One region of the Exiguobacterium sp. SH1S1 genome, then DNA from elsewhere that is predicted to be linked to it. Evidence: riboswitches for the same ligand, from Rfam matches in the RefSeq annotation. Region 1 holds a riboswitch; the other holds the start of a gene.
The links. Region 1 has a riboswitch for S-adenosylmethionine ahead of metK (methionine adenosyltransferase). Riboswitches for the same ligand answer to the same signal wherever they lie in the genome.
Positions count from the first base shown of each region.

Region 2: linked by a shared signal. The riboswitch ahead of EVJ23_RS00050 (aminotransferase class I/II-fold pyridoxal phosphate-dependent enzyme) and the one ahead of metK (methionine adenosyltransferase) in region 1 are both predicted to bind S-adenosylmethionine.

Region 1 covers NZ_SJUZ01000001.1:425,469-429,662, reverse strand. The annotation lists gene pckA (phosphoenolpyruvate carboxykinase (ATP)) at 1-1,295, opposite strand, end outside; SAM riboswitch class I at 1,614-1,733, shown strand; gene metK (methionine adenosyltransferase) at 1,865-3,073, shown strand; gene EVJ23_RS02210 (YtxH domain-containing protein) at 3,114-3,611, opposite strand; gene EVJ23_RS02205 (GNAT family N-acetyltransferase) at 3,776-4,194, shown strand, end outside.
Region 2 covers NZ_SJUZ01000001.1:6,691-10,884, reverse strand. The annotation lists gene EVJ23_RS00060 (MDR family MFS transporter) at 1-320, opposite strand, end outside; gene EVJ23_RS00055 (AI-2E family transporter) at 579-1,679, opposite strand; SAM riboswitch class I at 1,857-1,957, shown strand; gene EVJ23_RS00050 (aminotransferase class I/II-fold pyridoxal phosphate-dependent enzyme) at 2,034-3,209, shown strand; gene EVJ23_RS00045 (iron-containing alcohol dehydrogenase) at 3,206-4,194, shown strand, end outside.

The DNA.
Region 1 (4,194 bases):
GACCCTTCACCGTAAGCCCCGCCGGTCCAACCCGTGTTGACGAGGTAGACGTCGACGTTATGCTGCTCGATCAACTTACCGAGCATGTCGGCGTACCGTTCCGGGGCGAGCGGCAAGAACGGTGAGCCGAAGCAAGTCGAGAACGTTGCTTGTGGCTCAGTCACGCCGCGCTCCGTGCCGGCTAGTTTTGACGTGTAGCCGGATAGGAAGTGATACATCGCCTGCTCTTTCGTCAACTTGCTGATCGGCGGGAGCACCCCGTAAGCATCGGCCGTCAAGAAGACGATCGTGTTCGGGTGACCGGCCCGTGAAGGGAGCATCGCGTTATCGATAAATTGAATCGGGTAAGCTGCTCGCGTGTTCTCGGTAAGCGAGATGTTTTTGTAGTCGGCTGAGCGGTCTTCGTTCAAGACGACGTTTTCAATCAACGAGCCGAAACGGATGGCGTCATAAATTTGCGGCTCGTTCTCACGCGACAAGTTGATCGTCTTGGCGTAGCAACCGCCTTCGATGTTGAAGATGCCGTCTGGCGACCAACCGTGCTCATCGTCACCGATGAGATGACGTTCCGTATCGGCCGAGAGCGTCGTCTTGCCCGTGCCCGATAGTCCGAAGAAGAGCGCCGTCTCCCCGGCGTCCGAGACGTTGGCCGAGCAATGCATCGACAAGACGTGCTGTTCAGGTAATAGGAAGTTCATGACCGAGAAAATCGATTTTTTAATTTCGCCGCCGTATTCTGTTCCCCCGATCAGAATGGTACGTTTGGCGAACGAGACGAGGATAAACGTTTCTGAGTTCGTCCCGTCAACTGTTGGATCGGCCTTGTAGCTCGGTGCATAAATGACCGTGAATGGGTCAAACGCAGCTCTCGTCGGCCACTCTCGCAAGAACAACTGTTTCGCGAACAAGCTGTGCCACGCATACTCGGTGATGGCGCGTACAGGTAGCGTGTAGTGCTCGTCAGCTCCAGCCGAAGCTTCGAGATAATACAGCTTCTGTTTCGTCTCGAGATGAGTGAGGACTTTGTCGAGAAGAGCGGTGAACTTGTCTTCTGCGATCGGCTGATTGACCGGACCCCAGTCCACTAACGAGTTGCTGACTTCATCTTGGACGACGAATTTGTCTTTCGGTGACCGCCCTGTGAATTTCCCTGTACTGACCGATAAAGCCCCGTCTTTCGTCAGTACGCCTTCACCGTTACGAATGGCTTCTTCCACCAGTTCTGGAACCGTTAAGTTCCGTAATACATCGGCACCCTTAATTAATTCTTCGATTTTCAGGAGCGTAGTCGCCATCCTGAATCCCACCTTTCCCCTAAATAGATGTGGATGAAATCCGCATACTTCCGCGATTAATTAGTATGACACTTTTTATTATATGTGACACACTAATCAAAAACAAGCATTTCTTTACCCTTTAAAGTAAGCGCTTTCTTACAAAGACATTCTAACATATTCTGTATAAGCGGGGAGTGAAAAAACGGAAACCGTCAAAAAAATGTTTGATATTTCACAAACATAAATGATTTCCGTGATTACGAAGAAATTTACAAATTAAGCGGATACGCTTGACAGAACGGTATGGCATTTATATGATGGTGTTCGTAACGGATACTCTTATTCTGAGCGGTGGAGGGAACAAGGCCCTACGAAGCCCAGCAACCGTCCGATCCTGTAGTCTTTTTCGGAAAAGGTGCTATCCTGAAGCGAAGCGACAGCTTCGAACGATAAGAGGGTAAGGAAGAACGATTCAACCTTTCCCATTGAACGTGGCGAAAGGTTTTTTTCATTACCGTCCCAAAGCAACGCGTAAGGGGAACGAGTACCGTCCACACATCACCCTTATTAATAGGAGGTTTTTCGAAATGTCAAACTTGAACCGTCGACTTTTCACTTCGGAGTCCGTCACTGAAGGACATCCGGATAAAATTTGTGACCAAATCTCAGATGCGATTTTGGATGCAATTTTGGCTGAAGATCCAAACGCCCGCGTTGCGGCTGAGACGTCTGTCACGACAGGTCTCGTGCTCGTAGCTGGTGAAATCACGACATCGACTTACGTGGATATCCCGAAAGTTGTACGTGAAACTGTTCGTGAGATCGGCTACACGCGCGCCAAATATGGTTTTGACGCTGAGACTTGTGCTGTACTCACAGCAATCGACGAGCAGTCGGCAGACATCGCACTCGGTGTCGACCAAGCGCTCGAAGCTCGTGAAGGTCAAATGACTGACGAAGAAATCGATGCGATCGGTGCCGGTGACCAAGGCCTCATGTTCGGTTATGCAACGAACGAGACACCTGAACTCATGCCGCTCCCGATCTCACTCGCTCACAAATTGTCACGTCGCTTGGCAGAAGTCCGCAAAAACGGAACGCTCACTTACCTTCGTCCAGACGGTAAGACGCAAGTAACTGTCGAATACGACCAAGACAACAACCCGGTCCGTATCGATACGATCGTCATCTCGACGCAACACGCAGAAGACATCACGCTCGAGCAGATCCAAGCGGACCTTAAAGAACACGTGATCGAAGCAGTCATCCCGGCTGAACTCATCGACGCCGAGACAAAATACTTCATCAACCCGACTGGCCGTTTCGTCATCGGTGGACCACAAGGTGATGCAGGTCTCACAGGACGTAAAATCATCGTCGACACATACGGTGGATACGCTCGCCACGGCGGTGGTGCGTTCTCAGGTAAAGATCCTACCAAAGTTGACCGTTCGGCAGCATACGCGGCCCGCTACGTGGCGAAAAACCTCGTGGCAGCTGGACTTGCTGACAAAGCGGAAGTTCAACTTGCATACGCGATCGGTGTCGCACACCCGGTTTCAATCGCGGTGGACACGTTCGGCACTGGTAAATTGAGCGAGACTGAACTCGTTGAACTCATTCGTGAGAACTTCGACCTTCGTCCGGCCGGCATCATCAAGATGCTCGACCTTCGTCGCCCGATCTACAGACAGACAGCAGCTTACGGACACTTTGGTCGCACAGACGTTGAACTCCCATGGGAGCAGACGGACAAAGCGGCAGTGCTTGAAGAAGGCGCAAAACGTTTCGCATAAGCAATAAAAAACGACCTTTCGCGAGAAAGGTCGTTTTTTATTATGCTTGTGGTTTATTTTCGTTTGTTGCGTTCTCGTTGCCAAGTGCCGTATCTTTCGCCTCGACGACTTTCTCGCCAATATCTTGCAAATCTGATTTTGCTTCCTGGGCCGTCTCGACGACTTTGTTCACGTCTTGTTTGACCGTGTCGACTTCACCGACAACTTTTTCATAGACGTTTTGCACATCGGTCGACACTTCTTGAATCATACCTGAAGCCGATTTCACTTGCTCGATGACTTGAGACGCTTTACCGGCCGGATCTTCTTTGATCGTGTCGACGAGACCGCCGACAGACGACTTCGCATTCGTGAGTGACTGTTTCGTCGTCTCACGGTTCGACGAGCTAAGTAGGGCGATCAGACCGCCGACGAGCGCACCGAGAAGCATTCCGGTCACGACGTTGATTCTAGGACCACCCGAGTTGGTTTGGTCGAATTGGCGATTCGGGTTGTTAGCGTTAGCTGCGTGCGGATCGTTTTGTAATGTTGGTTCCATGTCTAAGCACTCCTTTGTAAGTTGGCATTGGTACTCATATACCCTAGTTAAAATAGAAAATAACGTTCTGCTTGATTTCGACACGAAAAAGTAATAGAAGGGCAGGATATTTTTTACGTGATGGGGAATGATAGTACTAGATTGGCCAAAAGGGGGAAGCTGTTATGAAGATGCGGGAAGCCGTACCAGAAGATGCCGCCACGATTCGAGATATCGCACTTGCGACCATCAGTGTGACAGATGACGTTCGGTCTAAGGTGATGGAGCGCGCCTATCAACAAGAAGAGATCGTCCGGGCCATCGGTTCGAGTGAAGAAGCGAAAGAACAGTTGTTCATCGTCGGTGAGGCCGAAGGAGACGTCATCGGGTTTTACCATGCGATCGACCGCGGTGATACGTGGGAAGTGCTTCGTCTCTATCTTCATCCGGCTCACCATCGCCAAGGACTTGGGGCAGAACTGCTGACGCATCTCCAAGAGCGGAAAGCGCAGCCGATCGAGCTGTACGTCGAGAGTTCGAACGAGCAGGCGATCGCGTTCTTAAGCCACCAAGCGTTCACCGAACTGAACCGAATTCAAGAAGA
Region 2 (4,194 bases), 420 kb from region 1:
ATGGCGTTCAAAAGGAGCAGCGGCCAAAACGTTTCCGCGAAAGCGAAACCGATGAGCGCGACCGCATCACCGAGGATGGCGGTCATCATGACCGGTTTTCGACCATATAAGTCGGCGAGACGTCCGCCGACGACCGAGCCGATGAGCGCCATGATCGGTCCGGTCGCTAAGATGACGCCGACTTGGACGTAGCTGTCGAGCTTGTCGCTGTAATAGAGGACGAGGAACGGGGCGATCATGAACATCATGACACCGGTGATCGTCTCGCCGAGGAAGCGAATCCAAATGTTACGGTCGAGCCGTTTGAGTGATTGAATCATGCGTTTCACCTGCTTCTACAAAATAAAAGGGACGAAGGATGCACGGAGGCATACTCGTCCCTACTTGCTTATGCACGCCTCGGAAGACAGGCGGGTGACTTCAGTTCATGAAACGGAAGACCCCGACCTGTCAGTATGAAATTGGATACGATGTGGCTGCGTCATGACTGACATGGCGGGTCCTCCTTTCTGAAAGTTTACTCTTCGTTTCAACTGTATGACAGATTCTTGAAATGTGTCAACATATTTTGACTTGCGTCATAACAGTTCATTTAAATTCTTGCGGGTGAGCCGATAATCGATCAACCGGGACAAGACGACTTGAATCATCGCGGTCACGGGTACGCTGATGAACATCCCGACGAGGCCGAACAGGCTCCCCCCGATGATGATCGATGTGATGACCCAGAACGGGGTGATCCCGACGCTGTCGCCGAGAATTTTCGGGCCGAGCCAAAGTCCGTCGAACTGTTGCAGCAAGAAGATGAACAACAAGACGAGCAGGGCCGTGAACGGGTCGTAGAAGTAGGTGATGATGAACGCCGGGATCATCCCTAAGAGCGGCCCGACGTATGGGATGAAGTTCAGCACCCCGATGATGACACCGAGCAAGAGCGCGTACGGCGCGCCGATGATCAAGAGCCCGATGACGGCCATCACGCCGATGATGAGACAGTCGAGCGACTTTCCGATGATGTAGCGTTTAAAGATATAGTCCATCTCTTGGAAGATGTCGATCGTCGTCTTCGCCGAGGCGACCGGGAACATCGCGTACAGTAGACGCTTGAACATCCGGGCGAACACTTCCTTGTCTTTCAACAAGTAGATCGAGATGACGATCCCGATCAACAAGTTGATCAACGTCATCGTGAAGCTCGACACGTAACCGACCGAAGACACGACGGCCGTCTCGACCCATCCGGAATACCGTTCCTCGAACCGGTTAAAATCGATCGCTTGGGCGATCGTCGCATTATACTCCTCGACATACGTTTTCAGCTGCCCGAGAAAGCCATCGATTTGGCGAATATAAAACGGGAGCTCCTCGATGAGAGACGCGACGCTCGAATAGATGCGAGGGAACAGCGTCACCGCTGACACGACAAGGATCCCGATGAACGTGACGTAGACGATCAACAAGCCTTGGTAGCGCTTCAAGTGGAACCGCTCTTCTATATAGGACAGGACGGTGTTGAGGAGCAGCGCGATGGCGATCCCCATGATGATCGGCGTCAACAGCTGAAACGCATACTGCATGACCCGAGAGATCGTGTCCGGCTCGCTGATGACTTTCCATAGGACGAGCAGAATCAGTCCGATCACGCTTAACTTCCATATCAATTGACGGTTTAGTTCCAATGGTCTATCCCCTCATGCTGTAAATTTTGCAGAATAACGTTCACCTTTTACTATGAACGTTTTTTTACCGGGATTCAATAGCGGTAAGGAATTTTTGAAATAAGGATTGACAAGGTTGGTAACGTTTGGTTTACTAAATGACATATTACAGAAATTATCAATTGCATATAAAAACACTTTCTATCAAGAGAAGCGGAGGGACTGGCCCGATGAAGCTTCAGCAACAGATTGTTTCAATACTGTGCTAATTCCAGCAAGGTGACCTTGAGAGATGGAAAGGTGGTTGTTTGAATACGTCCGTATCTCGACACCCCTTTCCGCGGAAAGGGGTGTTTTTGCATAGGAGGACTATTCATGACAGACAGACGCTCGAAGTTACTTAAAACGTTACCACCCCAGCATTTCGTCGGACTCGCCGCTGAAGTCGCCGCACTCGAGCGTTCAGGCCGCGACGTCATCCGGCTCGGCCAAGGAACGCCCGACTTGCCGACACCGGCCCCGATCTGCGAGGCGTTGCAGACGGCCCTGCTCGACCCGGCGACACACCAATACGGACCGTTCCGGGGACAGACGCGCCTGAAGCAAGCGGTCGCGACGTTCTACCAGACCGAATACGGCGTCGCGCTCGATGCCGAGACCGAAGTGGCCATCTTGATCGGCAGCAAGTCGGGACTCATCACGCTCCCGCAATGTGTGCTCGAGCCAGGTGACGGCATGTTGCTCCCGAACCCGGGCTACCCGGACTACATCTCGGGGGCGCGTCTCGCCGGTGCGGTCGTCCACGACCTCGTCCTCCGGGAAGAGAACGGCTATCTTCCTGATTACGAGACGCTCGATCCGCAGGGAGCGCGACTCATGTATTTGAACTACCCGAGCAATCCGACCGGCGCCGTCGCGTCGCCCGCGTTCTTTGACGACACGGTCCGGTTCGCGAATAAGCATGACCTCATGGTCGTCCACGACTTCGCGTACGGCAGCATCGGTTTCGACGGGCACGTCCCGCCGAGCTTCCTGCAGACGCCGGGTGCGAAAGACATCGGCATCGAGGTGTATACGATGTCGAAGGCGTTCAACATGTCCGGCTGGCGGGTCGCTTTCGCCGTCGGCAACCGCGACATCATCGAGGCGATCAACACGTATCAAGACCACGTCCATGTGAGTGTGTTCTCGGCCATCCAAGAGGCGGCCATCGCCGCGCTCGAGTCGCCACGTTCGCTCCGGGACGACTTGTCACGGTTGTATGAGGCCCGCCGCGACCGGCTCGTCGACGGGTTACGTCAGGCCGGATGGGACATCACGGCCCCGAGTGGCTCGTTCTTCGTCTGGGCGAAAGTGCCGGACGGGGACGCAAAATCGTTCTCGCATAAGCTGCTCCACGAGGCAGGGGTCGCCGTGACGCCGGGCTATTTCTTCGGCTCAGAAGGCGAGCGGTACGTCCGGTTCGGGCTCGTCTCCGCCGAGCCGAAGATCGACGAGGCCGTCGAGCGGATCGAGAAACTGTTCGCGACGTATGAAGAGGTCCGGGCATGATCCGCCAAGCCGTGCTCGAGTACGACCATGCGGATGACGGGCTCGAGCGGCTCGATGAATTAATCGCTGGCCGTCGTGCTCACGTGCTGCGCGGGCAGAACGGTTTTGACGTCGTCAAGCGTGTCCTGCCAGCGATCACTGCCTATCCGACATCGCTGTTCCGTGGCGAATGCACGGACGCCGAGGTCGAACGGCTCCGTTTGAAGGATGCGGACGTCCTCCTTGCCGTCGGTGGGGGCAAGCTCGTCGACACGGCGAAACTCGTCGCTTACCGGCAAGGTGTCCCGCTGATCGTCATCCCGACGCTCGCCTCGAACTGTGCCGCCTTCACACCGCTCAGCGTCATCTATGACGAGCACGGCACCTATGACCGCTACGACGTGTTTCGCGTCGTCATCGAGCGGGTCATCGTCGACGCAAGGGTCGTGACCGACTCGCCGTACGACTACTTCCGGGCCGGCGTCATCGACACGGTCGCCAAGTTTTACGAGGCCCGCTATTTGAGCGGCGACAGTTCACCTGACGCCGGCGTCAATACCGGTCTCGCCTTGGCCGAGCAATGCGGCCGGCTCGTCGAACTCGACTTGAGTGAGTCCAGTTTCACCGCGTATGGGCCAGAGACCCGGTTCGCGGTCGATCACATCCTTGCCGTCGGCGGTGCCGTCGGTGGTTTCGGGGACGCCGGGACACGCGTTGCCGTCGCCCACGCCGTCCACAACGCGCTCAGCCGCTTTGAGTCGACCCATCCGTTCTTACATGGCGACAAGGTCGGCTTCGGCCTCCTTGTCCAAGAACGGTTGCGTGGCTCGTCTGACGCCCCATATTTAGAGGCGTGGCTCGCCAGGATCGGCGCGCCGACGTCACTTGAGACGCTCGGACTCGTGCCGGCCGACATCCCGCAACTGGTCGAGGCGGTCCGGGTCGAGACCGAGTTGCAACGTTCACCCGTCCCGCTCAATATTGACTATTTGAAAATAATTTTTGA